Regions from separate parts of the Paenibacillus sp. IHBB 3054 genome, predicted to be linked through region 2. Evidence: riboswitches for the same ligand, from Rfam matches in the RefSeq annotation. Region 2 holds a riboswitch; each other region holds the start of a gene.
The links. Region 2 has a riboswitch for cyclic di-GMP ahead of ACQ76X_RS23790 (flagellar assembly protein A). Riboswitches for the same ligand answer to the same signal wherever they lie in the genome.

Region 1 (7,692 bases), on a different contig from region 2:
GGGATCAGCGGACATCCAAAAATGTAAACCAGTTCGTGGCCAACTCTTCCGTAGTGAAGACGCGGATTCAGAACTATTACCATAGGGATGCCGATGTGATCTTCCCGCCGATCAATACAGCCCGCTTCACCAGTTCCAGCTCTATCGGCGACTATTACCTGATCGTCTCCCGGCTTGTATCCTACAAAAGGATCGACCTGGCAGTGGAGGCTTTTAGCCGGAATGGCCTTAAGCTCTATATCGTCGGCGACGGGCCGGACCGTAAGCGTCTGGAGGGAATGGCCAAAGATAATGTCACTTTTCTGGGCCGGCTGGAGGATGAAGAGGTTACTGGCCTGATGTCGAAATGCCGGGCGTTTATTTTTCCGGGAGAAGAAGATTTCGGAATTACGCCCCTGGAGGCGAATGCTGCAGGAAGACCGGTCATTGCTTATCAGGCCGGAGGGGCGCTGGATACCATAATCCCTTATGTCAATGGCGTATTCTTTCAGAATCAGGAAGTGGATGATCTGCTGAAGGCTATCCACGAAGTGGAGTCCTATGCGTGGGACATCAGCAAGATTATGGGGCATGCGCATAAATTCGATGAACAGACGTTTATGGTTCAGTTCAAGCAGTATGTGGAACAGGCCTACGTTAATTTTCTTAAAGGAGGATGATTATATGAAGCTGGCAGTAATCGGTACCGGCTATGTCGGTCTTGTATCTGGCGTATGTTTTACACTTAACGGGAATCATGTCATCTGCGTCGATAAGGATGAGGAGAAAATCAATAAATTGAACCGGATGGAATCCCCCATCTATGAGCCGGGTATTGAGGCGCTGATCGAAATGAATCTCCGTGAGGGCAGATTATCCTTTTCGGCAGATCTGCAGGAATCGGTGCGCCTTTCTGATATCGTCATCCTCGCTGTAGGAACGCCTTCCCTGCCGGGCGGCGAAGCAGATTTAACGTATATCGAGGGAGCAGCCACAGAAATTGCGCAAGCGATGGAAGGCTATAAAATCATCATGACCAAGTCGACCGTACCGGTTGGCACAAATGAGAAAATCCGCAATCTTATTGCTTCCCACACGAATCATCCCTTCGATATCGTCTCCGCTCCCGAATTCCTGCGTGAAGGCTCGGCGATCCGCGATACGCTTCATCCTGACCGGATTGTGATTGGTCTGGATAATCCGCTTTTGGAGCCAACGATGCGCCAGCTTCATCAAGGCTTCACTGAAAATATCTTCGTAACAGATATCCGTAGTGCGGAAATGATTAAATATGCATCGAACGCTTTCCTGGCAACCAAAATCTCCTTTATCAACGAAATTGCCAACATTTGTGAAAAAGTGGGAGCTGATGTAACCGAAGTGGCGGAAGGCATGGGGATGGACCGGAGAATCGGCTCAAGCTTCCTGCAGGCCGGAATCGGTTATGGAGGCTCCTGTTTCCCGAAAGATACCAATGCGCTGATCCAGATCGCCGGCAACGTGGACTATGAGTTCAAGCTGCTGAAATCGGTGGTTGAGGTGAATAAAGGGCAACGGTTTATGATTATTTCCAAACTTCATGAGTCGCTCGGCAGCCTGCGCGGCGCGGTTATCGGAATTTGGGGGTTGGCCTTCAAGCCGAACACCGATGATGTACGCGAGGCTCCTGCCCGGGAAATCGTCGAAGCGCTGGTAGCGGAGGGAGCTACAGTGAAGCTCTATGATCCTATTGCCGCCGATAACTTCAAAATGCAATACGATCATCCGCAGCTCCGCTGGTGCGGCCTGCCGGAAGAAGCGGCAGAAGGCAGCGATGCCGTATGCCTGCTGACCGACTGGAGCCAGTTCAAGGATATCGACCTGCATCGCTTGGCGGGCAGTATGCGCCGCCAGGTTCTGATCGACGGCCGCAACGTCTACTCCAAGGAGCAGATCGAAGGCACCGGCCTGGAGTACCATTCCGTCGGACGCCCGCAAATGGGCGGACTGAGCGGGTATTCGGCCAGTGTGGCTGGCGCGATCTAAGCCTTAAGCTTGCTCTGCTAAGTTCCCAGCTCTGTAAAGCACTTCGCTCTTACCTGCCGCCAACCAGGCGGCAATGCCGGATCTTTAGCAGAGAGCTTCGCCTGCGGGTGAAGCAAGCGAAAGGTGTGATGCTTTCAGAACGCTTGGCCCGGCAAGAGTTCTTAACCGGTAAGCTGTTATGGAATGGAACGGAGAGGAATTTTGGAACTGTAGGAGCGAATGCGTCCGCCTTTGTCTGCGGATTTCCACCGCGAACAGCGGTATAAATCATGAAATCTGCAGACAACAGCGGCCGAAAGTCCAAACATTCCTTGCAGTGACTCTAATAACAGCCCAAGCTGTTAGAATTCTTGCGCAGCCTGCAGTGCTGCCCGAAGCAGTCTGTCTTTTGCATTAGCCGAACTGCAGCTCACAATAACAATCCGATATTTTCGCGTCACACATAATGAGGAGGGTTCCATATGAAACTGGTACTTCTATCAGGCGGTTCAGGAAAACGTCTCTGGCCATTGTCCAACGATTCACGTTCGAAGCAATTTCTGAAGGTACTTGAGAGCCCGACGGGTGAACCAGAATCCATGGTGCAACGGGTATGGCGGCAGCTGGAGGAAGCTAATATGTCGGGTTCGGCTTATCTGGCTACCGGCCGCAGTCAGGTGGAAATGATTCAAAGCCAGCTTGGCAGCGAGGTACCTATCATCGTTGAGCCGGAACGCCGCGATACGTTTCCGGCGATTGCCCTGACAGCAGCCTACCTGTATTCCATGGAAGGCGTTTCGCCAAGCGAGACCGTGGCCATCCTGCCGGTCGATCCTTATGTGGAAGCCGCCTTCTTCGATACAGTAGTGCAGCTTGAGCAAACGATGCAGGAGAGCGGAGCGAACCTGGCGCTGATGGGTGTAGTACCCGAGCATGCTTCAGAAAAATACGGATATATCATTCCTACCAGCGCAGAGGCGGGAGCAAGCGGTTATCTGCAGGTAAGCCACTTCCAGGAGAAACCTGACCGTGAGCAGGCCGAGGAACTGATCAGCCGGAATGCCCTCTGGAACTGCGGCGTGTTCGCGTTCCGCTTGGGCTATCTGCTTGATATTCTGCAGCGCAAGGGATTGCCGCTGAACTATGAGGAACTGCAGAAGCAGTACAAACTGCTTGCTTCCATCAGCTTTGACTATGAAGTGGTGGAAAAAGAGGAGAAAATCGTAGTTCAGCCTTATGCCGGATTCTGGAAGGATCTGGGCACCTGGAACACGCTGACCGAAGAAATGAACAGCAACCATGTGGGCAAAGGGTTCGTGACGGCCGATTCCGAAGGCACATGCCTGATTAATGAGCTGGATATTCCGATTACGGTGATCGGCGCGAAGGATCTGATTATCGCTGCCAGCCCGGACGGGATTTTGGTTACCCATAAAGCGGAGAGTCCGAGAATCAAGGAAGTGCTGAAGTCTTTTGAACAAAGACCGATGTACGAAGAACGCCGCTGGGGCCATTACAAAGTCATTGATTATGTGAAATACGATGAGGGAAATGAAGTGCTGACCAAACGGATTTTTATCGAAGAGGGTAAAAATATCAGTTACCAGCTGCACCATAAGCGCAGTGAAATCTGGACATTTGTCAGCGGTGAAGCAAGCATTGTGATTAATGAGAAGATGCATAATGTGAAGGCAGGAGATGTGGTGCGTATACCGGAAGGCACCAAACATGCGATCCTTGCGCTGACGGATGTAGAGTTTATCGAGGTACAGACCGGTTCGGAACTGGTAGAAGAGGATAACATCCGCATCACCTTGGATTGGGAAGATATAGCTTTGCAACAGTTTATCTCTTAGGCCTAAATAATCTATTTAACCAATTGTTGCAAATCTAAAACAGGCATTTAGAACCATTTATTAGTTTATTTTTATTAATGCTCTAAATAAAAACTTCATAGGGACGATACTTACGGTAAGAGGGATAAATCCTTCCAAAACGACAAAGGCAAACCTAATCGAAAGATAGGGACGCAAAGCCATAGGGCCTTCGCAAGAGTGGCAGCCTGGCTACCGAAAGGAAGATAATTTTGAAAACTTACCGTAAGTCTCGTCTGCTGTCCACCTTGCTGTCTCTTGCCATATTGTTCACCGCAGTGCCTTTAGGATTAGGGCTGTCGCCTTCATCCGCAGAAGCCTCATCAAGCACAGGAGTGCCGGTTAATCCGGACGCTTCAGCCGAAGCTGTCAAGCTGCTTAGTAACCTCTATTCCATTACCGGAAAAGGGATTATCACTGGACAGCACGATTATTTGGAGAGCCCGGATGAATTCAGCAACAAGTTGAAGGGAACAAGCGGAGAACATGCTGCTCTTCACGGATATGAGCTTGGCGTAATTAGCGGCCAGTCGGAGAGTACGGCTGCTTCGCAGCGCAAGAATGTGGTGAACAGCGCGATCAACTGGTACAAGAACGGCGGCATTGTCACAATGACCTTTCATCAGAATCTGCCCGGGACGGCTTACCTCTGGTCCAATGTGCAGAAGCCGCTCACCCAAGCGGAATTTAACAGGTATGTAACGCCGGGCACGACAGAATACGCCAGCCTGATCACGGATCTGGATAAAGTGGCGGTGTCGCTCAAAAGCTTGCGGGATGCGGGAGTTCCTGTACTTTGGAGACCTTATCATGAAATGAACGGCAACTGGTTCTGGTGGGGGAAGAAAAGTAATTTTGCTGAACTGTGGAATATTATGTATGACCGTTTCGTGAACGTTCATCAATTAAACAATCTGTTGTGGGTATGGAACCCCAATGCACCGAATGCCTGGTCCGATCCTTATGCGCTGACCTATCCGGGAGCAAGCAAAGTGGATGTTCTTGCAGCAGATATATATGATAACGACTATATGAATAAGTATTATGATAGTTTGCTTAGTCTGGCTGCCGGTAAACCGATAGGTATTGGTGAGAACGGTGAGATGCCCAGCACGGCCAAACTGAAGCTCTCCCAGAAAAATTTCGTTTTCATGATGAACTGGGGAAAAATGCTCTATGAGAAAAACAGCACAACTACGATTAAGAGTTTCATGAGCGATAGCTATACACTGACCCGGGATAAATATAAGAGTTGGAGTGCACCAGCCGCTGCGCCGACGGCAACACCGACACCAACACCAACGGCAACTCCAACGCCGAAGCCGACGGCAACACCGACAGCAACGCCAACGGCAACACCGACACCAACGCCAACAGCAACGTCGAAGCCGACGGCAATGCCAACGCCTGACTCTAATGATTCAGTGGAAGCGCCTGTGGTGAGCGGACTTAAGGGAGAGTACTTCAAAAATATGACGCTTTCCGGTACGCCCGCCTTGGTGCGCAACGATGCATTGCTTAACATTAACTGGCGCCAGGGTTCGCCGGATCCTTCAATCGGTGTAGATTCCTTCTCCGTCCGCTGGACCGGTCAAATCAAGCCAACGTATAGTGAGACTTATCAGATTTCCACCACTTCGGATGACGGTATCCGCGTTTATATTAACGGTAAAGCTGTCATTGACAGCTGGATGAAACAGAGCGGAGCCGAGCGTACCGGAAGCATCGCTTTAACAGGCGGTCAGTTGTACGACATCAAGGTCGAGTATTACGAGAATGCCGGCGATGCGAATATCCGCTTAATGTGGCAAAGTCAAAGCCAAGTCAAAGGGACGGTTCCGGCCAGCGCATTGTTTGTGAATGCCGGGGCAGCTGCTGCCAGCCTGGAGGACAGTACACCCAGCCTGGTTGCAAAACCGGCTTTAGCGGCGACAGCAGCACCAGCCGCAACGGCAACAGCAACGCCGACACCTGCGTCGGCGCCAACGGTAACACCGACGCTTGCACCAACACCGGTGCCAACAGCAGCACCAACGCCAACACCGGTGACAACGGCAACACCGACGTCGGCGCCAACACCAACACCAACAGCAGCACCAACGCCAACACCAGCACCAATACCGGTGCCAACACCGACAGCAGCACCTGCTGAGAATGGGCTAAAGGCAGAATATTTCAATAATATGCTGCTGTCAGGCACTCCGGCACTTGTACGTAACGACGCCATTCTTGATTTCAATTGGCGTCTAGGCACTCCGGATGCTGCAATCGGCATCGATTTCTTCTCCGTACGCTGGAGCGGCAAGATTAAGCCGCTCTACAGTGAAATGTACACAATCTATACTACTTCAGATGACGGCATCCGCGTTTGGGTCAATGACAGTCTTGTGATTGACAGCTGGATGAAACAGAGTGGAACCGAACGCATGGGAAGCATCAGCCTGAATGCCGGGCAGCTATATGATATTAAAGTGGAGTATTACGAGAATCAAGGGGATGCCAGAGCGCGTCTAATGTGGGATAGCCCAAGCCAAGTAAAGGGTACTGTTCCTGCGAGCGCCCTGTTTCTTCCTTCCGCTTCCTAAGCAGAGCGACTGGTTAGCTTCTGTATTCACCGGCGGGTGCTGGTTAAGACGTTACAATTATAATTCCTAAAGTCCACTCTTAGTGGCCCTGCTTATCAGCAGGGCTACTAAGCTATAGCCCCCATTTGGCCTCGGGATGTATGAACCTGCATAGGGAACTCATCCTGTGTGCCGTGGCGGCATTTCGCTGGAGAAAGGAGATTACGATTTGAACACTTACCGCAAGTACCGCCTGTTTAATACGATTTTACCTCTTATATTAATATTTTCCCTGCTGCCCTGGTCAGAAGCGAGGAGTCTTCCGGTTCCCCGGACGATAGTTACACCTGCTGCTGCCATCACTCCCATCAATCCCTCAGCTTCGGAGGAGGCTGCCGATCTGCTCAGCTATCTGGTTGATCTTGGAGGCAAGGGAATGATATCCGGCCAGCATGACTATTTGGAGACCCCGGATGAATTCAACAATAAGCTGAAGCATGCAAGCGGACAATATGCCGTATTGCATGGTTATGAGCTGGGAGCGATTAACAACCAGCCGGAGGGCACCATCGTGAAGCAGCGCCAGAATGTCGTGAAGAGTGCGATCAAATGGCACCAGGGCGGCGGAATTGTGGCGATGACCTTCCATCAGAATTTGCCGGGCACCTCCCCGGAATGGGCTAATGTGCATATGAGCCTGAGCCAAGAGGATTTTGATGCTTATGTTACGCCGGGCACCCCGCAGTATAAGAACCTGATCGCTGAGCTTGATGAGGTAGCCGAATATTTGGGAGACCTGCGCGATGCGGGAGTGCCTGTGTTATGGCGCCCTTATCATGAGATGAACGGCAACTGGTTCTGGTGGGGGCAGAAGGACAACTTCACCGAACTTTGGGACATTATGTATAACCGTCTGGTGAATGTTCACAAGCTGGATAACCTCCTGTGGGTATGGAATCCGAATGCGCCTAATGAGTGGTCGGATGGCTATGAGCCATATTATCCGGGTGCCGGGAAGGTTGACGTTCTGGCGGCGGATATTTATAACAATGACTATAGACAGTCTTATTATGAGAAGCTGCTGAAGCTGGCCGACGGCAAGCCGATCGGGATCGGTGAAAGCGGAGAACTGCCAGACCCGCTCATATTGTCCCGAACGCAGAGTAAATGGGTATATACCATGACATGGGGAAAAATGCTGACCGAGAAAAATAACCTCGAGCAGATTAAGAGCTTTATGAGCGATGATTATACCGTGTCGCGGGATGATT
Region 2 (7,692 bases):
ATCGCCGGACCATACGATTCCGACGGCTGCCTCTTCGTTCGCCAGCAGCATTTTGACCTCGTCACCGACAATAGCCTTCACATTGGGAGACAGCTTGTTCAGCTTGGCCAACGCTTCCTGCAGGTGATCCTCATTCCGGTCGTTGACGGAATAATGCAGGCTGTTCAGCGCCATCCCCATGACCTCACGGGCCCCGTCAACCAGGAAGATACTATTGTTCAGCCTGCTGTCCCACAGGGAATCCCAGCTGCTGAAATCAATCCCCTCCGTCATTTCCGGATTGTAGATAATGCCTACTGTTCCCCAGAAATACGGCACCGAATACAGATTTCCCGGATCGAAGGAAAGATCCATGAACTGCGGGTCAATATTGGCCAGATTCGGAATCTTGCTGTGATCCAGCGGAAGCAGCAGCTTCTCTTCCCGCATCTTGGCGATAGCATAGTCTGAAGGCACAACAACATCAAAGGTTGTCCCGCCCTGCTCGACCTTGGTCAGCATCGCCTCATTGGAATCAAAGGTCTGGTAGATGACCGTAATCCCGGTCTCTTCCTCAAACTGCTTCAGCAGTTCAGGTTCGATATAATCGCCCCAGTTATAGATGGTCAGCGTATTGCCGCCTGTATAGCCCTCAGCCGAATTCAGCCTGGAAGCCAGGAACATCAGCCCAAATGCGACGATGAGAATCGCCAGAAAAGAATTCACCAGCTGCTTCATCTAGGCACCCCCACTTCAGCAGCCGGCTCTGCGATATGAACCGCCGGTCGTTGCTTCCGGCGGTTCAGGAAATAATAACCGACGACAAGCAAGATGGTGAAGAGGAAGATCAGCGTGGACAACGCGTTAATCGACAGGGATACACCTTGCCGCGCCCGGGAATAGATTTCCACCGAGAGCGTCGAATACCCGTTGCCTGTCACGAAGAATGTCACCGCGAAATCATCCAGTGAATAGGTAAGGGCCATAAAGAAGCCGCTGAAGATCCCGGGTTTAATAATCGGCAGAATCACCTTGGTCAGCACATCGCGGCGGCTGGCCCCAAGATCACGTGCAGCATCGGTCAGCGTCGGGCTCATGTCCTGCAGATGCGGCAGGATCATCAGCACGGCAATCGGCACGCTGAATGCGACATGCGAGAGCAGGACCGACACGAAGCCTAGTTTGATCCCGGCAATCGTGAACAGGATCAGGAAAGACGCACCGATAATGACATCGGGACTGACAATCAGCACGTTGTTCAGTGAGAGCAGTGTATTCTTGGCCCTCCGGCTGCGGATGCGCTGAATGGCCAGCGCCCCGATGATCGCAATCAGCGTAGCAATCGCCGAAGACAGCAAGGCGATCACCAATGTGTTAATCATAATAATCATCAGTCGCGTATCCTGCACAACCTCACGGTAATAATCCAGCGTGAAGCCTTCGAAGCCATGCATCGTCCCGCCGCTGTTGAAGGAATAGTACATCAGGTAGAAGATAGGTGCGTACAGCACGGCAAAGACCAGCACCAGGTACAGATTTGAAATCCCATTCTTATTACTTCTCATGCCGCACCCCTTTCCGCGAGCTGCCCGACAGAATCATGAACAGCGCCATGATAACAATCAGGAAGACGGCAACTGTAGAGCCCATGCCCCAGTCCTGAGTGACCAGAAAATGCTGCTCAATGGCGGTGCCCAGCGTAATGACCCGGTTGCCGGCGATAAGGCGGGTAATCATAAACAGCGACAGCGCCGGAATAAATACCGCCATGCAGCCGGAGCGCACGCCGGAGATGGTCAGCGGGAAAATGACCCGCCGGAACGTCGTCCACCCGGAGGCACCCAGATCGCGGGCCGCATCTACAAGGGACAGGTTCAGCTCGTCCAGAGCGCTGAAGATCGGCAGGATCATGAACGGGATAAAGATATATACCGAGACAAAGACAAAGCTGAAACCCGTAAAGAGGATTTGCTGCTCTCCAATGCCCAGCAGGTCAAAGACATTGTTGATCGGCCCGAAGGTCCCAAAGATACCGATAAAGGCATACGTCTTCAGCAGCAGATTAATCCATGTCGGCAGGATAATCAGCAGCAGCCACAGCTGCTTATGCTTCGTCCGGGTCAGCAGATACGCCGCCGGATAAGCCACCAGCAGCGAGAACAGCGTAATCAGGATCGCGTACCAGAAGGAGTTGAGCATCATTTTCATATATACCGGTGTAAAGAAGTTCACGTAGTTGTCCAGTGTAAGATGCCCGTCCAGATCAAACAGGGAGTAGTAGACAACCAGCAGCACCGGCGCTATGACGAACAGGGCGATCCATAAGTAATAAGGGATGAGGAAATACGAGCGGCCCTTACTCTTCATGGCTCTCCACCTCGGCGTAAGCTTCCAGACGTCTGTCGAATTCTTCCTCCGTTTCCCCGAAACGCATAACATGAATCGCTTCCGGATCGAAATACAGCCCGATCTCGCTGCCGACCTCCGCCTTGCGCGTGGAATGAACCAGCCATTCGTGGCCGGACCCGTCGTAGCAGCTGATCTCGTAATGTACGCCGCGGAACAGCTGGGAATCCACGCGGACGCGCAGTTTGCCTTGTTCAACGGCAGCAATCTCCAGATCCTCCGGACGGATCACGATCTCCACCGCTTCATTCGGCTTCAGCCCCGCATCCACACATTCAAAGCGGTGGCCGTTAAATTCAACGATATAATCCTCAATCATCACACCGGGCACAATGTTCGACTCGCCGATGAAATCAGCCACGAAGCGGTTGATCGGCTCATCATAAATATCGTTAGGCGTTCCGCTCTGCTCAATGCGTCCGCCGTTCATGACAAAAATCCAGTCGGACATGGCCAGCGCTTCCTCCTGGTCATGGGTAACGAAGATAAAGGTGATGCCCAGCCGCTGCTGCATTTCCCGCAGAATGTACTGCATTTCCGTGCGCAGCTTCAGATCAAGTGCCGAAAGAGGCTCGTCGAGCAGCAGCACCTGCGGTTCATTGACGATGGCCCGGGCAATCGCTACACGCTGCCTCTGTCCGCCGGACATTTCATTAATGGCCCGCTGATCGTAGCCTACAAGGTTGACGAAGCGCAGCGCTTCCTGCACCTTTTGCGTGATGACCTCTTTCTTAAGCTTCTTGATCCGCAGTCCAAAGGCCACATTCTCAAATACGTTCAGGTGCGGAAACAAGGCATAGTCCTGAAATACCGTATTGACCTGCCGTTCGTTGGCGGGAATGTGGTTGATGATTTTGCCGTTCAAATAAATGGAACCTTCCGTTGGTTCAGCAAACCCGGCGATCAGACGCAGGATTGTCGTCTTTCCGCAGCCCGAGGGTCCCAGCAGTGTATAGAATTTGCCGCGTTCGATCTCGAAGCTGACTCCTTTTAACACGGCTTCTTCATCGTCGTATTGTTTGGTAACCTGGTCAAAAGAAATAATAGTGCCTTCCAGGGTAGTTATGGCTAACGACCTCCCTTACCTTATGTAGTACAACCTATTTTACCCGCTTCTCGCAGGGAACAATCTAAAGTGGCATGCTCAGCGCTGATAAGCGACAATTCCTCCCTTCCTTCGACACACTTCAATATATATAGCATATAGGATTAATGCAATATATGCGATAGCTTACAATGTTAACTGCAGTGCAGAAACTTAACAAGTTCGTAAAAACTGTACCCGTTATTGTTGTTTTTGAGTGCTATAATGAAAATTGCTGAAAACCTAAAAATGTTCTCTTATTGATGTGAAAGAAGATGACTAACATGAACGAGGGGTTGCAGGACCGCCTTGAAAAATTCGGATTATCTCTATATATGATACGCGTTACGATTGCTGCTTCACTCTCCTGGCTTGCGGTTCACAGCCTGCACGGCGACAGTTATTTATACTTTGCACCGCTTGCCGCAATTCTTATCACCCAAGGAAGCGTCAAGGCTTCGCTGGAAAAAGGGATTTACCGTCTGATGGGCGTTGTGCTCGGTGGAATTGTCAGCCTGCTCGTGGGCCATTTCTTCGACGTGGGGGCACTGTCTATTCTGCTGATGCTGCTGATCGGCATCGGTGTGGCCACCGCCTGCCGGATTAACATTCAAGCCGTTTCCCAGGTCGGTGTGACCTCCGTGCTGGCATTGACCTTTTATCAGGACCCTTATATCGTGTGGAGAGTCGCGGAGACCTTAATCGGCGTGCTGATTGCCTTAATAATAAATATGATTATCGTTCCCCCCGGGGGGTTCGTCAAGGTTAAACGCCTGGCACTGGAAGGGACCCTGCTGCTGGCCGATGCCTTGACCGGACTCGCCGCAGAGAGCAGCAGTTCTAAGCAGGCTCCGGAGAGGCTGGTGCGTTCCGGACAACTGCTGGCGAAGAGCGACAAGCAGCAGAAAGAGCTGCACTATACGTTATCCCATTATCAATGCCGCAGCGGATTGCGGTCATTGACACAGGCAACCTCGCATCTGCAAAAGGTTCACCGCTACGTCAAGGAGATCGCCGAGGAGATTTCCCTCCTGCCTGCACATTATGCCGCAGCTGACTGGATGACAGAGGTCGTAACGGCAACCGCAGACTGCATCGCCCTGTATGGAACCAAGACTTTGTCCGATGCCGAATGCACCCGTTCGCTTCCCGAAGCGCTGCGCCGCGCCCGGGATCTGCAGTTCGCCTGGTTCTCCGAGCTGCAGGGTCAATGCTCATTGACAGCAGTCCGTGATCTCGGAGCCGTCTTCTCCCATCTTAACCGGGTGCTGGAGGAAATTGAACGGGCCGATTATGCAGCCACAGTTATACCGGCACCAGTCTCCGTCCGGGCCGGAAGCGCACGCGCCGTGCACCTTGTCAAAAGAGGGCTCTCCCACAAGCTATAAGCTTGGGAGCGTCCTTTTTTTCGCAAAAACGACTCTGTCCTTTGAGAAAAGGCAGGGTCGTTTTTGCTTGTAATATCGTTTGGACTTTAACCCGCTTCCCTTTTAAAGGGATACCGGAGGGATTGTTATTATTAAGTTGAAAATTTAATACTAAAGTACTAGAATTAAGCTTGTTTGTAGAATTATTTTGGCAACCACTCCAGTATTGAACATTCCCTGTCGATTTGAGTCGATTAAATGACCTCATGCTGAATGTATATCATTGATCTATTTTTTTAAAGGCAAACTTCCCGAAAGGGCAGGACGCAAAGCGATGGGCCTAAGAATGTGAGACTATCCATTCATGGTCGCCAGGCTGCCAATTGAGATGTGACTTGGGTACCGGTAGGTGAAGGCAACCTATCATAGTCCATGATGCTCTTTTCTGTACAGATGCCATTGATTATACGAAGAAGCGAGGTTAGAGTAATGCCACAGCATATCATCGAGAAATTCGGGCATGTATTTCATACCACAACGCCAATCGGGAACCCCGATCTTCCGGCTCTGCCCTCTGTGCAGGCTAAGCCGCTCCGTGGGGGAGATGAGGATAAGAACGGACGTATTATCGTACAGAACAACCAAATATTCATTACTCCTCCTCTGCCCGGCGGCAAACCCGCTGTCATTTCCTCCGTTCACCCTGTGGTGTTGAATATTAACCGGAAGACGGTGACAGATCCTACGGAAGTAACCCCCACAGACCGTATCACCTGGGAGATTTGCGAGAAGCCGCAGTATCAGATCACCGTATCCGAAGATAAACTGAAGGTCTACTTCACGCTCTACCGTGCAGAAAAGTACGCCTGGAAGCTCGCCAGCTCCCCGGCTGCAGCAGATGTCACAGTCCGGGCGCAACCGAATTGCGGCCTGCTGCTGTCCACCCTTACGGTGGACCAGATTATCGCCGGCTTCAAGAAAAGCTCCATTATGCGCGATCTCAACATTCCGGCTCTTTATGCAGAGCTGAACAACCCTACCTATCTCCCGGTCTGCATCGCAGAGGGTAAAGCCCCTATTCCCGGCAAGAATGCCCGGCTGGAGCTGTTATTTGCTGAGGACAGGGAATATGAATTCATTCGGACTGCCGATCCTGCAGATTTCCTGAACCATCCAAGGGTTCCTTTTGTCCAGGAGGGAGAGGTCATTGCCCGTAAGCTGCCTGCGGAAGAGGGAGTGCCCGGCATCGACGTGTATGGCGGAATTATTCCCTCCCCGCCGCCGCAAGACATTCAGCTGGTCACCAAAGAATGTACAACCCTGCTGGCGGACGGCGGGATCGCTTCCCTCCGCCAGGGAAGGCCCCGCTTAACGGGATGCGGTCTGAACCGCAAGGTTTTTGATTTCCCCCAGACATATCTTGTTCCCGGGGATATGAACCCCGAAGCCGCCAAAATGATGTTCCCGGGTGATGTGGTCGCCACCAATGATATCGGAAACCAGACCATCCTTGAAGCGTTGGGGAATGTATACATATACGGCGACGTTACACATGCAACAATCACAGCTACAGGCAGCATTTTTGTCCAGGGCAAGGTTGTCGGCAGCCAATTGTACTCCGGGCACTATGGAGCCAGACATAACCGCCTCTGCATGTACTCCGCTCTCTTGATGGAGGAAGTGACCAGTCTGAGAGAAGCGTCGCAGCAGTTGGCGAATACCGTCCAATCACGCCAGCAAACCGTAAAATACGGTCTGGTGGTTATGCTGCTGCTGGAAAGCAAATATGACCATCTCCCCGGCCTGATCAGTGATCTCCAGGATGTTATTGCCGGGATGAATCCCGATTATCCTATCGACACCGGGCAATTAAGACATATGCTGGAGGTATTCCTGCACCCGGGGCAGTTCACCGATTTCTTCACGGATGCTGTTCTTAGCACGTTTCTGAGGCTGTTGCAGGATTTGCATGACGCCATATCCGGGATGCAGGAGGAGAATACACGGATCGACATCGCCTCGTCACAGCATAGCATTATTAAATCCGGCGGAGATCTCCATGTTCATAAGGAGGGTAGTCTGCACAGCCAGCTGTTCTCTTCCGGCAATGTCCGTTTCGTAATGAAGGAAGCGGTGTGCACGGACTCCACAATCGAGGCGGCAGGCTCCATCAGCGCACAGACTGTAGGGAAGCAGTCCTCCGAGAAATCGGTGCTTACCGCCGGCAAAAATATTACAGTCCGCAAAATCTGCAACAGCGAAGTGACGATTGGAGAATATACCGCCAAGATTGACGGGACAGATGAAGAACTTGTCTTCACCGCCCAAAGCCTGCGGTTAAGAAATCAGGCGCAGTAGCTTTCCTCTGCCCCAAAATATCTGATCTAGCTGCTAATACCCAGCCTAATCAAGATTCATACTGAGGTCTGTCCAGCTCAAAAGTCCGGCCAATTGCTGCATAGGATGCGCCGGCCAGACGGCTGACCGGCTTCAGCTTGCCGACATCAATTCGGCCGTTATGAATCAGCTCATCCTCTACATGAAAACCTAGCACTTCGCCGATAACCATATCGCAATGTCCGAGCTCCACAAGCTGCACCAGCCGGCATTCCATCGCAATCTTACATTCCTGTACACGCGGGACCTTGACGGCTTGTCCGGGTACCGCCGTCAGCCCGGCCAGCTCAAGTTCGCTGATTCCGCCGGGTGCATTGATTGAGGTATGGTTGACTGCAGTGATATTGTCCTCATCGACGATATGGACCACAAATTCCTTATTCGCGGCTATATTGCGCGGCGTATGCTTCATTTCTCCGCCTGCTTTGCGGACACAGGAGAACATGACCATAGGCGGAT
Region 3 (7,692 bases), on a different contig from region 2:
ATGGAACGTCATTGAATCGTTAGATTTGACGGGACTATTGTAACCATCCAGGATGAACCGTACTTGCCGGCTGTCATATGGAAGGCTCTTGAAATAGTAGGTCCAGTGCTGCTTGCCGGCTTGTTCTGTTGATCTGACAGTGTAGCCGAAGGAAGTGTCGATAATACCTCCGGAGATGTAACTGTTGATTCTTGAAAGTTCTTCACCTTTCTCATCCTCAAAATGGAACATGACCCCAAAATCGTGGCTAAAATTAGTGGAATTGGCAGAAATAAGGCTGGCTGCCTCTCCAGTAAGCGAGGTGTTGAATTTCAGTGTGGCACCTGCAGGTGTATGCATCACTTGATCCATCTCCAGCTTCATCCCATCCGGAGTAGTATAGACATGGTCCTTCAAATCTGTGGTTACTGTTAATGCCTGCGCTGCGGTCATATCCGCTTCATAGCTGAAGCTCCAGTCTCCGGCGACTACCTTTTCTGTTTTGCTGTTTGAAGCCAGTTCATGAATATTGCCTTGAATAACTACGGTGCTTCCTGGGCCTTCATCAGGGAATACGTAAGTCAACAGCAGAGAGGCTTGACCAGAGTTTCCATAAATGTCACTGGCCAAGGGCATGATCTCTTTCAGTTCTCCGATGTTGTGTCCTTGTTCATCATGGATTTCCAATTGGCTGGTATTAAATTTGGACATTGCGTCGTTGGCAGCATGTCCGGTTTTATCCGTAATGCTAATGTTAAGCACCAAACGGGTAGGATCAGCCACTACGTCCTGCAGGACAAAGGTATAGCCTTTATCGGTTTTCTCTATGCCAGGGTGCTGCACCACTCCGAGTATTTTGGCGTCCAGCAGACCAAGCTCTGCCCACTGGTTGGCAAGGAGGAACGGTTTCTGTGGAGGGTTGGACAGCGTCTCTGACACTGTACCTGATTTGCCTATAAAGAACAGTAATGAAGCAATTCCTATCACTGCAGCAACAGTGCTGCCCCACTTTAAGCCTCTTTTTATGGTGCGGCCCTTTTGCATTCCGGATATCTCGGATAATTTTTGCCCGGAGGCGGGCAGTATCTCAGTATTGCGAACTTGTTCCATAACGCGCTCTGTGAAATCATCAGCCAGATTAGAACTTGTATACAATTGTGAATCCGTCAGTAGATCGTTATCAGTGCCGGACAAGTCATTGTGATTGGTGTAAGCCCATTTTTTCATTGGAACCCTCCCTGGATTTCGACCATTGTTTCTTCAGCTTTTGACGGGCGCGGTGGAGACAATTTTTGACCTGGTGCATAGGCATTCCCGTTATCGCTGAGATTTCCTCATAGGATAATTCTTTGGTATAGCGAAGCAGCAGTACAATCCGGTATCGCTCTGGAAGCTTGGACAATTTCCGGTGCATTTCAAGCTCGTCTTCCTTACGCATATACTGCTCTTCAGGGGTTGGCCCGCGGTCCTTCTCCTCCAGTAAGTTACTGCTTGTTAGGCCTGGGGATTTCCGCCTTTTCAGTGACCTGAAGTGGTTGATCGCAATGGCGTACAGCCAAGCGGCAAAGCTTGATTGGCCATGATGCTCGCGGAGTTTCTGGTATGCTTTAATAAATGTTTCCTGGGCCAAATCCTGTGCATCCTGGTGACTGGCGCCTATACCGAGCAGCAGACCATACAAGCTCGACTTGTATCTGTCTACGAGTACCGCAAAGGCCTCACGGTTGCCCTGCAGCACTTCGGCAATGATTTGTTCATCGTTTTCCTGTGCCTTCATCCAGTGCCTCCAATTGATTTATTTGTATATAAGACGCACCAGCGCCACAATATTTCTCACTTTTAATAAAAAAAGAAAGATTATGTTCAGATCATACTACACATTGCAGGGGGAAGAGAGAATGAAACAAGACGAAGCAATCCGTCTGGTAGGCTTGGCCGTAAAGGGTGATCCGGCAGTCAGGGCGGTATTTCTGAAAGGTGCACATGCCGGAGGAGAGCAGGATGCTTACTCGGATGTTGATTTGTACTGTTTGGTACACAGCGAGAGCTTGACGGATTTTTTAGCGTGCAGAATATCCTATATGGAGAGCTATAAACCGCTGATATTCTGGTCGGAAGCTAACTTCGTAGGCCCGCAAATTGTTGGCGTGTTTGAAGACGGACTGCATTTCGATCTTTATACGGTGACTGAGGAGAGTCTGAAACAAACCGAGCAAATCCTTGTCCTGCATGATCCCGAGGGATGTCTTGCCAACTACAAGGCAGAGAACTTCCCCATGTCGGATGCGGAGATTACGAGGATCCTTTCCGGTTTCACTTTCAGCCTTCTGGAATTTGAAACTGCGTATCTTCGCGGCGATTTGCTCTGGGCACATCGGCTCGGCAGTCATCTGGCGGCAGATCTAATGGCGGTTCTGCGGCATGTATTAGATCCTTCTACAGCGCAGCTCGGCATTAAGAGACTGCATCGCAAACTCAGTCCACAGCAACTGGATGAGTTAACAGGAGCGTTAAATGGTCTTGGATCGGACGCATTACCTTCAGGTGTCAAGAAGCTGGTGGACCTCGCTGCAGCGTTAATTGCAGACTTGGCCGAACGGCTGTCAGAGAACTGGAATCAGCGTTTTTTCGATTTTATGGTCAAACGGATCTACGCACTATCGTAACAAAACAGATACAGCGAACAATATTTGAATGTGAGAAAAAAGGAGGATAATGACTGCTATTGTCGAATTATAAATTTAGATAGATAATAAACACCAAAATATGTTTGTGATTCGGAAGCGCCAGCTGATGAACAAAGGCAACTCCGCCGAAAGGCGGAAGACGCAAAGCCACCGGTCTAAACCGCTCACGAAAGCGGCATGACAGCGGGGACGCTCATGTAGTTTGGTTTTTTGTTGTCTAAATACAACAAAAGGAGAATAAAAAAACATGTTTTTGAAGATTCGCCACAAAATAAGGCCAGGTTTAGCGTTTATTCTGGCTGCGGCCTTGGCTGCAGGACCCCTGATTGCTACTCCGGTCCACGCAGCTGCGAAGTACACTTTTACAGATGTCAAAACTGCATATAACATGCCGCTTGACTACAACTACAAGTTCACGGGTGACACGATCGCTTCACTGGAGAAGGATAGCAAAGGGGCTTATCAGCTGTACTTACATAACTGGAAGAAGAAGACGACGGAGAAAGTCACTTCTACTAACACGTTCAAAACGAACTTGCAGCTCCTGGGAGACAGTGTTTATTATTATGAGTCCACAATTGAAGTGACTAAACAAATTAATATCTATCCGAAGAAGCTGGTACAGTACAATTTGAAAACCAAAAAAACAAGCGAGCTTCCGCTGGAAGTGAAAAATCCGGAATTACTCGGTGTGGGTGATAAATATTATGCACACAGCAGTGGCTCATATTTTTACTTCACTAACAAAACGACGCTGGAAACTCAGACCATCAATGATCTCGGTTTTGATCAGGTCTACCAGTTTGTAGATGACAAGTTCATCTATAGCAAATGGAACACCGGCACGTTGTATCTGTATGATCTGCCAAGTTCAAAAACAATTGAGATTTACAAGCTGAAAGAAAATGAATCCTTCAACCTTGTAGCTTCGAATGGTAAAGATATTGTCTGGATGATTGACTCCAAAGAAGTGGATGCTGCCGGCAAGACCAAAAATTACTTCATCTATATGACGATGGACCGCAGTAAAGCCGGAGCCCCGGTTAAAGTATTGCTCAAACGTGAATGGGTAATTGGCGACCGGAACGATCTATTAATCGTGGGTGACAATTATGCGGTGTTCTCGGAAATGATGAACAATAAACTAGTAGCCCGCGGAGTGAACCTCCGAAACGGGGAACTCTTTTTGCTTGGGGAACGAAACCGCAGTGCGGACAATTTTGTGTATTTTAATAAAGATACTTTGATCTCACGCGACGCGAATGACTATATTGTGCTTCGTACAATAGTCAGAACACCATAAATGAATTTTCCGAAACTATCAAAAAAACAGTGCAATTTGACGATAGTAGTAAAGCGGTAAATCTTGGGTATGAACCTATTTCCAATGAATCCCGCAATCGTAAATTGAAAAAAACAACTAGAGGAGTGTCATTAAAAAATGATCGCAGAAACTAAAATGTACCCGGAATTCAACACCATCTTCATCAGCTTGCATGGATTTGCCGAATTGGCTGAAACAGTAAAAGAAGTGGAAATATTCGAAGCATCCATGCCAACTTTGCCGATCCACGAGATGTCTCTGATTATTGACTGCAATGATATGGCGCCATTCAAGCCGGAGATACTGCCGGTTCTGGAACGCTGCTATGTGCTGTATAACGGATTTAAACATGCGGTTCTGGTGAATCCGAAGAAAGTGGTAGCCAAATCTCAATTACAGAGAGTAGCTCCAAGCGCCGGATTTAAAGGACATTTTGTGGATACGGTGGAAGAGGCTTGGGCAATCGTTAAATCCTAAATCCTAAATCTAAAGCAGAGGGTGGTCAACCATGGCTAATGTCAAAATAGTAAGCACCGAAGTGCACCATCCTGCCTATAAGATCAGCAATGAAGAATTGGCTCAGCAGGCCGGATCCTCAGCAGACAAGCTTATCGGCATTTGGGAGTTCTTTGGCCGTAAGGATCGTTATTACGCGGCGGACTATGAAGAGAGCACGCTTTATATGGCTATTGAAGCATCCAAAAAGCTATTGAAAAACTGTGGTCTCAGCGGAAGCGATTTGGATATGATCGTATTCTCCTCAGGAACACATGATTTCAGCGCTCCGACAGATGCTGCATTTGTGCATCAGGCGCTGGAGGGTAAAGATTCCTGCATTATCTATGACAGCAATGCCAACTGTGTAGGTATGGTTGTCGCTGCTGACCAAGCAGCCCGATCCATGATATCCACTCCCAGAGTGAGATACGCACTCATTGTAGGGTCGGAGCAGATTGCCCGTTTCTACAAAGAAGGGGACCTGGCGTCCAAGGGACTTTGCGGAGATGCGGCCTGTGCGGTTCTGTTGGAGAGAGTGGAGGACACGGATTCCGGCCTGATAGATTCGGCTTACTACACCAATACGCAGAAGGCGGAGGATATGCAGTTCCCTGCCGGAGGCATGACACAAATGTACGGAGAACATCTGTCGCTTGAAGAGAAGAAAATCTATCTTCATCCGGAGTATAACGTCAATGTAGCTTTTCCGACAGCAGTATCCAATATTGAACAGCTGCTTCAGGAACATGGCTATACTAAAAGTGATGTGAAGCACTATATCCTTAGTCAGTTAAACTTGAGCGTCATTAAAGATATCGCGGGCAAGCTGGACGAGGAACTCGTTAAATTCCCTTACATTGGGGATATTTATGGCTACACAGGCACAAGCAGTCCGTTTATCACCCTTCACCATGCGATTAAGGATGGGACGCTGGTACCCGGCGACTTGTTCTTTATGTGGTCGGTAGGCGCGGGTATTACGAGTTGTGCTACCTTGTGGAGACTCTAGCATCACTACTGCGCAGTAATGGAACGCGATAGAAAAACAACGAAAGCCTGCGCCTTGCCGCAGGCTTTTTTGTGTGTTTTCGCCGGGGCGAGCCATCTATATAGATTGAACTTGAGAATTATGTTTAGGGTAAAGTGGCGGAGGGGAATTTTGGAACTGGAGGAGCGATAGCGTCCGCCTGAAAGCTTTCCGCAGGAAAGCTCTCTTCGGAAGCGTGGGCAAGGTTTGGATTTCTACCGCGATTCGCGGTTAAATTCAGGAAATCCAAACCTAACAGCGGCCGGAAGTCCAAATATTCTCTGTAGTCACGGCCAACCCCAAAATAGAAGAATTATAAGTTCAATTTATATGGTCTTTATTTAAGAATTCAATAATCAACTCTATAAATTCAGCAGGCTGTTCAAGATGTGGATAATGGCCGCATTGACGCAGCTGGACGAATTCTGAAGCTGGAATATTCTTATGTACGTATCTGCAGATCTGCTTGTTGAAGGGTAAATCCAGCCCGGCTTCCATAACAAGTGTTGGATGACTGATTTCATTTAAGCGACTGTAGGCCTTAGGCATTAAAGGACGATGAAAATTAGGCTTGCCTTGATAAAAGACTTCATTACTGACATAAAGCTCTTTGAACTGGGCACGAAGCGTCTGATCTTGTGGAACTATGTAGTGCCAGAAGCGGTTCTTCATAAAATGCTCCGCAGCCTTACCGATTCCAACCCGGCGGACTCTCAGAAAATCCTTCATGCCTTCCCAGGACAGCCGCAAGGGATACTTGGCACCGTTAACGGAAGGGGCAACAAGGATTAGCTTGCTGACACGATCCGGATAGGCCAGAGCGAAGTCAATCGCAGCACTCCCTCCAAAAGAAGAGGCGACAAGACTGGCACGGGTAATCCCAAGATGATCCAGAACGGATTTCAGATCCTGATAATAGGAGAAGGGAGTGGTGATAGCATCGCTTTGTCCATATCCTCTCTGATCATACCGGATCACCTGATAAGCTTGAGCCAATCTTTCCACATGGAGATCCCACACCTTGAGGTTGGAGTAGCCGCCATGCAGCAGCACAAGCGGTTCGCCTGCTCCTTGTACTTTGATGTTAAAGTTTACACCCTGGATGTTATGCAGTTCACTCTGATTCACTTTTTTCACTCCCTCGTTAACGCTGTTGATTTAACCATTCAATTGATTCTTTGCACCACTGCAGTCTAGCTTCAGTTGACAGGATCCCATAGTTCAAGGTTAACATCCACATCGGTAAATCTTCCGGCGATTGCTTCTGTGTAATTAATGCACGCTGTTGTTCGCGGTAAACCTCCATGGCATTTGTGAGCTCACCCAGCTCATATTCGAACAAATCTTTAATGACTTCTCTATCCTGAGGGGTTGCAAAAAAAACCTTCAGCAGCAATTCATCCCGGTAGTTAAGGGCGCCAATGGGGGCGGACAGCCATTCCCGGAAATGATCCATGCCTTCAGACGTAATCTGATACTTTTTCTGGCCGCGTGTTTGATTGGGTGTGCTGGCTTCCACCGCATATCCTTGGGCAACAAGCTCCTTCAAAGCAGGATAAATCTGCCCGTAACTTTCACTCCAGAAATGATGAAGCGAGCCGCTGAAATGCTTCTTGATGTCATATCCGGAATAGACTCCTTTCGTTAAGACACCCAGAACTGCGAACATTGTATTTCCCGATTTGGCCATAACCTTGTCTCCTGACTATAATGTATCTATTAGATATGTAACTATTAGATATATCATACAGCGTTGATCTTATAATTTCAACCCTTGCAAATCATCTCATCGGCACAAAAAAACAGAGCAGCGGAGGTTGTGCCTGCCGTGCTCTGTTGTGCTATTTAATGAATTTAGCTTCTAAGACCTGCCGCTGCATTTGTTATTCCGTCAATTGGGCGGCGATGATTTTACCCAGAGCTTACTCAGCGGCTATCATTTCCAATGGAGGTGGATTCATATAGAGGCAGCTCGACTCTTATCTCTAACACCCCATCCTGAATGGAGGCACTGGTGCTGCCGCCCGATTGTTCCGCGAGCAGCCGGACAATGGACAAGCCCAGTCCTGTAGTTGCGCCTCTTGCTTGATCTGCGGTATAGAAACGTTCAAATATACGCTGTATATCAATAGCAGTAGCATCCTTCACTGGATTTCTGAAGACGATAGCCGCTTGTT
Region 4 (7,692 bases), on a different contig from region 2:
GCATCGAGTAAACGTGTCATATATCTAGCCTCCCATAGTTTTTGAGATATGGTATGCAGCTATTCCAAGGAGTTCGTCCGCAGGGAGGCAATCATTTAGAGACGGCTGGCCGCCAAGAGTTGTAATACATGCTTCACTAGCTTGTCTCATTGGGAACTGCGGGATTATGGCGGTCAGGATGAATGAGTAAACGGATTCCAGAGGGGACCACAATATGTAGAGATTGCACAGCGGGGATATCGGTTACACGACAACAGTTATTTTGAGGGGCTGGCATAGGAGAAGGGAGGGGAATTCCCTCCCTCCTGTCATTAAATAAAAAACGGGAGTAAGAACAAAGCAGTAATGGCGCCAAAAGGGACCCGTCTCTGGATAAAGCGGCGTCTGGGGAAAAAACCTGGATGGAACCCGAATTGTCTGTAGGTAGAGTTTTGCGCAGGCATACCCTGAAACATCTCGTTTGTGGGAATAGCAAGAGTAACGAAATCCTGGTCTACATGGGCAATAAACCCATCATGAGACTGACCATCCGTAGTAGTTACACCAACGTACTTATTCATGCAACTCCAAGCGACTTGTTGATAATTATTTGCTTCCATAAAATAATACCTCCTCAGATTATACATCCTGACAACAGTCTATGGACTATAACCTAAATTGTTGACGGCGAATGCCCAATAATAATTGTTTGGATGTATTACATTCGTAAGGAGGGAATGTTCATTGATTTTCTTCTTTGAAATTAACGATAATGTCACTCAATTGTTTAGGGTTTACAACCTTATGAGAGAACTCTACTGATCCATCCACACCAATAATTCCATATTCTCCTTCATCATAGGGGAATATTCTATCTTCAAAGTAGATGAGCCTAGACGTTAATTTTGGTTGCTCCCCCCAGAGAGTATCTATGCCTGTACCCAAAAATTTAGCCAAAGGACTAGATGAGTTTTCCTGAGTCTTAGCCGACATCTGACCTTCCCAAACAAGGCTCATGTATCCATTCTTTAACTCGTAATAATAAACGCTATCGCTGTGTATGAAATACAACTTAGAATAGTCATTTTCAGTGTAAATAAAACTAGTCATAGGGCCTTCCGGATGCACAGTGGAATAGTAAAATTGAACCCGCGGCAAACCAATGACGGCTAACCTTGCTTTAGCCAAATCGCCGCTGTTCAATTTTTTCTGAATGTCCGGATTTGGAGAAATAATCACAATACCATTATTCTTCGAATCCCAATGAACAAGCGTTCCGAAACTTCCGCTCATGAACCGTAACGGGACATAAACGGTGTTTTTCTCAACAAGAGGCGGCGTATCTAATTCTAGTTTTTTCTCATTCATCCTCGCAATACCACTGCCGACGGCAAGGCTCAATGTATCCGAAGTATTAGGGTTAACAATCAAAACCGTTTTGGATTTGCTGTTCCAGGTCACCTTATAACCCAAAGACTGCGCAGTGCGAATAGGAACATAACTCACGTTCTTTCTAACCAATGGAGAAGGGAACTCATCCTGTATTACCCCGTTTACATTTAGTTTTAGGGGGTTAGCAGCATTCGCTGTACCGCCGATTGAAAAGATAAACAATACAGTAAAAAACAAAAATAATGTTTTTTTCAAGTTAATCCATCCTTTTCTTTTTTTTATTTAGACTTACTGATTTGGAAAAAGTTGCAGCATCAAGCAAAGCCGGAGCTTTAACCTTGGAATAGGCAGCCAGCCATCTGCCGTTTCTTCTACCGTCGAGAGAAACTTTACAAAACTTTATTGAACCTTATAATGAGAAGTGAAGCGCCGCAAAGATCATACAGAACCTAATTGAACCTTATAGATAGGTGTGGGTTACGCTCATAATGCTTAAGCCGGGGGCAATTTCCTTCACCAGCATCTTAAAAAAACTATATGCGGCGCGGTTTTCCGGATTCCCGGTGGGCTGCGCCTTTCCTTTGTTGCAGAGAGGGGGCAGGATGTTATGCGATGCCTGACTATACGGCAGCCTTGGGCCACGCTCATTGCTCTTGGTGAAAAATCATTCGAGACCCGTTCCTGGAGAACGGCTTACCGGGGTGAAATCGCCATTCATGCCGGTTTGAAGATTGATAAGGAAGTATGCTTACGGGAGCCTTTCCAATCGGTGCTCGCCCGTCATGGTCTTACAGCGGACAATTTGCCTGCCGGAGCGATTATAGCGACAGGATCGCTGATAAACTGTTATGAAGTTACAGCTGGTATGGCTGAAGAAGGCTGGCCCTACGGCAGCGAATATATCTTTGGAGATTATAGGGAGGGCCGGTTTGCCTGGGAATTGACGGGGGTCACTCCGCTGGAGGACAACATTCCGGCTAAGGGCCGACTGGGCTTCTGGGAGCATCCTGTTCCGCAAAGAAAGCGGTGAAGCGCTTATGGAATTTCAGATCGGCAAGTCTAATTGGATAGACGGAAAATGTTATGACGGTACCGGCGGTTCGGTGGAATACAGGTATGAATGGGCTCAGGAAGGAGCGTATGCATAGGAAATGGGCAGTCTTCTTATTGCGTGGCTTTGCATGTTATGTTTATTTCTTACGTTTAAGGATAAGGTAAGCCGGAGAATTCTATATCCCGTGGCGCTGGTCGTTATTTTCGGCACATTGGGCTATTGGAAGGTTTTAATGTAATTTATAGCGGGTACTTTACAGGTCTTGCCGACTCCCATGGCAAGGCCTGTTTTTTATTCTTCAACGCACCAAAGGCTACAGGCTTGCTTGAGGGCCGGATTTGATTTTGTACTGTTCCTCATAGCTGTGGTAGCCGGAGATATCGAGTCCCAGGTATTTGCGCATATGGATAGCGGCCTGTGCAGCGATGACGTCATCCAGCAGCAGCATCCGTTCATGATATCCCCGGCATATAAATTTGGCCTCGATGCCGACCTGGAGCCGCTGCTGTTCATAGACCTTAACTCCGCGTTTCCTCATTTCGGCGCGCACATCCCTCAGATCGGCAGTGGCTGCATTCGCAGCAGTACGGAGAACATCCATGTATGGAGCGGGGGTCCGCAGTTGTGTCGACATAATGGCTGAATCCCGTTCAAAGGCTGATAAAATCAGCGGAAGCAATATATAGGATTTGACCAGTGTATTATCGTTACTCTCCGCTCTATGCATAAATTCAATCACCTCTAATAAGAACGTATATTCGTATTTTAACCGATTATTCAAAAATTAATCAATGGAATTTCTAAACAACTAAACAATGTGACATAATTCACAAAATAATTATAAGAATTATTTTATATTAAAATTGAAATAATAAATATTGAAAAATAAAGTTCATTAAAAAGGAGAATTGTGATGAATTATGAGGGAAGTCTCCGCCGCGGGTTGCTGTTCGGGTTGTTTTTAAGTGTTCCAATATGGATGTCCATGATCGGCTGGGTTCAGCTGTTATAAAATATACAAATTCTGAGTCCGGCTGTTGCCCGCTGACTTGTGTAAATTGAAAATGACCAAAAACTGCTGCCAAGTGCTGGCGACAGTTTTTTTGCCGTTTCGCCATGGGTTGAAAAGTGGTTCGAATATACTAATTTTTAATATTGAAAATTTGTTTTATGTGATCGGTGAATACAACGAAACCCTTAGGTGAAGCGGGATTGAGGATTTTTGCAGAGAATCTATCGAAAAAATAAGGAATAGATTGACAAACGAGAGGGTGAAGAGATAGACTAATCCTAGTCCGAAAGTAACAAAAGTCATAGACTACATAGAAAACAACTGTTACCAACTTCTCATGTATAATCGCAAACCGTTCGAAAGAGCGGGACGCAAAGTCAGGAATCTACAGCACTCTAAAGGTGCCATGATCGTCCGGCCGCCATGAAGCTAACCCTTCTTGGCGGTCTTTTTGTTGTTATGGGCCAATCTGTGCATTCATAGAATAGTTACATAGGAGGTACATATCATTGTTGAAGAACAAATTATTAGCCTTGATTCTGACGGGGATTTTAACCATCGGCAATATGCTTCATCCGGGGATCAATGCAGAGGCGGCGGCAAGCATGCCGTACACCCCAACACCGGTGCTGGGAGTCGCCGGGAATTTCAACGCCTTTATCTTTGGAGATTTCGCGCAAAGCAATGACCAGATCCACGGACGGCTTGCTGCTGCAGGGAACATTACTCTTCAAGGATATGGCGTATCCAAGGATGCTGTAGGTGGAGATGTGCTTATCGCCGGCAAAGACATCGACTTTTCAAATGGAACAGTTTATGGCACCTCTGTATATGGAGGCAGCATGAAAAGTTCAGGAGCCGATCTTAAGGGAGGCACGCGGCAGGGTCATCCGATCGACTTTCAAGCTGAGGAGCAATTTTTGATTCAGCGTTCGAGTGAACTCGCTGCTCTGAAACAAACACAGCCCTTTGTCAGAGATGGAGGGAAAATGACGATTAACGCTCCGGATTCCTTTAATGTCATTCATTTGACTGCTGCGGATTTGGCGGTTACCAACGGTCTCCAGTTCAACATTGCAGGAAATGCCACGGTAATTATCAATGTAAGCGGGAATAAGGTCGTCATTCCGGATTTTCAAATGTGGAACGGCAAACCTCACAATGTGCTGTTCAACTTCTACGAAGCTTCTTCTGTAGCAAATGGCAACACAACCATTGAAGGCACCATGTTAGCGCCTCATGCCTTTGTGGCATTCAGCCGAGCTGAGCTGCATGGTACCCTTATTGCAAAAGGATTCAGCGGTTATATTCAGATGCATCATCATACCTTTGAGGGAACGGTGCCGCCAGTCGGGCCAACACCGACGCCAACACCGACGCCAACACCGACACCGACACCGACACCGACGCCAACACCGACACCGACGCCAACACCGACACCGACACCGACACCGACGCCAACGCCAACACCGACACCAACACCAACGCCGACCGCGACGCCAACACCAACGCCGACGGCGACGCCAACACCAACACCGACGGCGACGCCAACACCAACACCGACACCAACGCCGACACCGACACCGACACCGACACCGACGCCAACACCAACGGCGACGCCAACACCGACACCGACACCGACACCAACGGCGGCACCGACAGTGACGCCGACGGCGACGCCAACACCGACACCGACACCGACACCGACAGTGACACCAACACCAACGCCGACGGCGACGCCAACACCAATACCAACGCCGGTACCGACACCAACGTCAACGCCGACACCGACACCAACACCAACGGCTACACCGACGCCGACGCCGACGCCGACACCAACGCCGACACCAACACCGGAGCCGACACCGACACCAACGCCAACACCGGTGCCAACGCCGGAGCCAACACCGACACCAACGCCAACGCCGGAGCCAACACCGACACCAATACCAACACCGACGCCGACGCCGACACCAATACCAACGCCAACACCGGTGCCAACACCGACACCAATACCAACACCGACGCCGACACCAATACCAACGCCGGTACCGACACCAACGCCAACGCCGGTACCGACACCAACACCGGTGCCAACGGTAGATCCAACGCCAGCGCCGACGAGTGTAGCGCCAACGGTAGACCCGACGCCAGTGCCGACAAGCGTAACGCCAACGGTAGACCCAACGCCAGCGCCGACTAGTGTAGCGCCAACGGTAGACCCGACGCCAGCACCGACGAGTGTAGCGCCAACGGTAGACCCAACGCCAGCACCGACGAGTGTAGCACCAACGGTAGACCCGACGCCATCTCCGACACCAACGGTGATTGGTACGAATGACGATCAGGAGATTACGATTGATGAGGATCCGCTGCCTTTGGGCCCTGTGACCAAACCTTCGTCTGTGCAGCCAACGCCGGAGACTACTCCAGCGACTGTCCCAGTACCTGCTTCGGTACCGGATGAAGAAATTATTCTTGATGAAGAAATTCCGCTGGGGACTGTGGATCCAGCCGAGAGTCTGCCGCAAACGGGTGAAGCCAGCCCGGCACCTTATTATATTACCGGTCTCGCTATTGCCGGAGTAGGTCTGCTGCTGAGCAGAACGGCAAGAACCAGCAGACGAAAACGCTGAGGCTTTCATTGAATCACACTCGGGCCAATAGCAGTCCAGACGCCATGTTCTAAACATAATTCAGGCCGCTTACGGGAGAGAAAATCCCGGAAGCGGCCTTTTTATAGGGTGTTTCTTACGTTTTGAGGGTTATTATACAACAATGGTTTAGATTTCAATCCATCTGTTATATGTACATTTCTCGCAGGCGAGGCTACCATGTTATACTATGCAGAAATCATTGCGGAGCCCGCATGATTGTGACTGGAGTATCCCACAGCTACGAGAAGGAAAGGTGAGAATATTCATGTGGAGTGTAATTATACTGGCGATTATTATATTCATTGCCGGAGGATTGACCTATGCGGGTTTCTTTTTCTATGGAGTGGCGATCCATCGGGCGCCTAAGGAGTTTTTGGCGAAATCACCCGCGCTGAAGGTAGATCCGCCGGTGGCCGGGGCATCCTGGGGAGAAGGGGCGGAGTGGATCGCCCGGCAGAGCTTCCGGAATGTCGACATGAGCTCAGAGGATGGACTGAAGCTGCGGGGTTATTATCTGCCGTCAGAGCGGGCAGCCGGACGTACAGCAATCGTTGCCCACGGCTATTCCGGCAAAGCCAAGGATATGGGGGCCTACGCCAAGATTTATTATGAAAACCTGGGCTATAATGTGCTGATTCCCGATGCCAGGGGACATGGTGAAAGCACGGGCAATTACATAGGATTTGGCTGGCCCGAACGCCGGGATTATGTAAAGTGGATCGAATACATCATTGAAGAGAATGGGCCGCAGGCGCAGATTGTGCTGCATGGGGTGTCTATGGGCGGAGCAACGGTGATGATGACCGCAGGTGAAGAGCTTCCGCCGCAGGTGAAGGCGGTTGTTGCCGACTGCGGGTATAGTTCGGTCAAAGCACAGCTCTCTTATCAGCTCTGGCGGATGTATCATCTGCCAAGCTTTCCCTTCGTGCAGATTGCCAGTCTGATTACCCGGCTGAAAGCAGGCTATTTCTTCGGTGAGGCATCAGCGCTGAAGCAGGTGCGTAAGGCACGGGTGCCGATCCTGTTCATCCATGGCGATGCCGATAAGTTCGTACCCTATGCCATGATGGACAAAGTGTACCAGGCATGCCGCAGCCCCAAGGATAAGTTCGTAGTGCATGGCGCGGGGCATGGACTTGCGTATGACACGGATAAGGCGGGATATATCAGCAAGGTAAGTGAGTTTGTTAACCGGTACGTGAAGTAGTCCAATAACCCCGGGAAAGTAGACGCGCCTACGTTCGGGTGTGTTTATTCCCTGAGTCGATCGAGTGTATTAGTTATGTACCTGTTAATGTATTGCGCAATGTATCACATGATCATTAAAGTATCATCTCTCTATCGCTTTGTACTTTACGATAGAAAGATGATACTTTTAAGAATGAGGGAAGCATATTGATAAAAAGATGTTCTAATCAGTTTCATTGTAAGTGATTGCTTTTGAGAATAATTCGAACTGTTTGTCTTTGGCGTATTTATTTGTTATTTGAGCTTCATAAGTGTACGAGAGCCCATTATGACGAGCATATATTAATAATGAATCATTAATTTCTGTATAGAGAAGGTCGAGACCATTTACAGTTTTTGTGTTCATGTTA

Region 1: linked by a shared signal. The riboswitch ahead of ACQ76X_RS12730 (PA14 domain-containing protein) and the one ahead of ACQ76X_RS23790 (flagellar assembly protein A) in region 2 are both predicted to bind cyclic di-GMP.
Region 3: linked by a shared signal. The riboswitch ahead of ACQ76X_RS11600 (hypothetical protein) and the one ahead of ACQ76X_RS23790 (flagellar assembly protein A) in region 2 are both predicted to bind cyclic di-GMP.
Region 4: linked by a shared signal. The riboswitch ahead of ACQ76X_RS09375 (collagen-binding domain-containing protein) and the one ahead of ACQ76X_RS23790 (flagellar assembly protein A) in region 2 are both predicted to bind cyclic di-GMP.

Annotation. Positions count from the first base shown of each region.
Region 1 covers NZ_JBOFBG010000009.1:45,347-53,038, forward strand. The annotation lists gene ACQ76X_RS12715 (glycosyltransferase) at 1-659, shown strand, start outside; gene ACQ76X_RS12720 (UDP-glucose dehydrogenase family protein) at 664-2,004, shown strand; gene ACQ76X_RS12725 (sugar phosphate nucleotidyltransferase) at 2,466-3,839, shown strand; cyclic di-GMP riboswitch class I at 3,977-4,057, shown strand; gene ACQ76X_RS12730 (PA14 domain-containing protein) at 4,070-6,442, shown strand; gene ACQ76X_RS12735 (glycosyl hydrolase) at 6,651-7,692, shown strand, end outside.
Region 2 covers NZ_JBOFBG010000026.1:50,578-58,269, forward strand. The annotation lists gene ACQ76X_RS23765 (ABC transporter substrate-binding protein) at 1-717, opposite strand, end outside; gene ACQ76X_RS23770 (ABC transporter permease) at 714-1,544, opposite strand; gene ACQ76X_RS23775 (ABC transporter permease) at 1,534-2,346, opposite strand; gene ACQ76X_RS23780 (ABC transporter ATP-binding protein) at 2,336-3,442, opposite strand; gene ACQ76X_RS23785 (FUSC family protein) at 3,754-4,857, shown strand; cyclic di-GMP riboswitch class I at 5,128-5,220, shown strand; gene ACQ76X_RS23790 (flagellar assembly protein A) at 5,326-7,194, shown strand; gene ACQ76X_RS23795 (flavin reductase family protein) at 7,244-7,692, opposite strand, start outside.
Region 3 covers NZ_JBOFBG010000008.1:14,028-21,719, reverse strand. The annotation lists gene ACQ76X_RS11615 (DUF4179 domain-containing protein) at 1-1,206, opposite strand, end outside; gene ACQ76X_RS11610 (RNA polymerase sigma factor) at 1,175-1,756, opposite strand; gene ACQ76X_RS11605 (hypothetical protein) at 1,878-2,645, shown strand; cyclic di-GMP riboswitch class I at 2,772-2,863, shown strand; gene ACQ76X_RS11600 (hypothetical protein) at 2,914-3,969, shown strand; gene ACQ76X_RS11595 (hypothetical protein) at 4,108-4,467, shown strand; gene ACQ76X_RS11590 (ketoacyl-ACP synthase III) at 4,499-5,497, shown strand; gene ACQ76X_RS11585 (alpha/beta fold hydrolase) at 5,837-6,643, opposite strand; gene ACQ76X_RS11580 (PadR family transcriptional regulator) at 6,660-7,205, opposite strand; gene ACQ76X_RS11575 (sensor histidine kinase) at 7,442-7,692, opposite strand, start outside.
Region 4 covers NZ_JBOFBG010000006.1:35,234-42,925, reverse strand. The annotation lists gene ACQ76X_RS09400 (hypothetical protein) at 1-20, opposite strand, end outside; gene ACQ76X_RS09395 (phosphatidylinositol kinase) at 312-599, opposite strand; gene ACQ76X_RS09390 (copper amine oxidase N-terminal domain-containing protein) at 721-1,626, opposite strand; gene ACQ76X_RS09385 (ASCH domain-containing protein) at 1,979-2,401, shown strand; gene ACQ76X_RS09380 (hypothetical protein) at 2,739-3,152, opposite strand; cyclic di-GMP riboswitch class I at 3,774-3,863, shown strand; gene ACQ76X_RS09375 (collagen-binding domain-containing protein) at 3,947-6,073, shown strand; gene ACQ76X_RS09370 (alpha/beta hydrolase) at 6,360-7,301, shown strand; gene ACQ76X_RS09365 (hypothetical protein) at 7,506-7,692, opposite strand, start outside.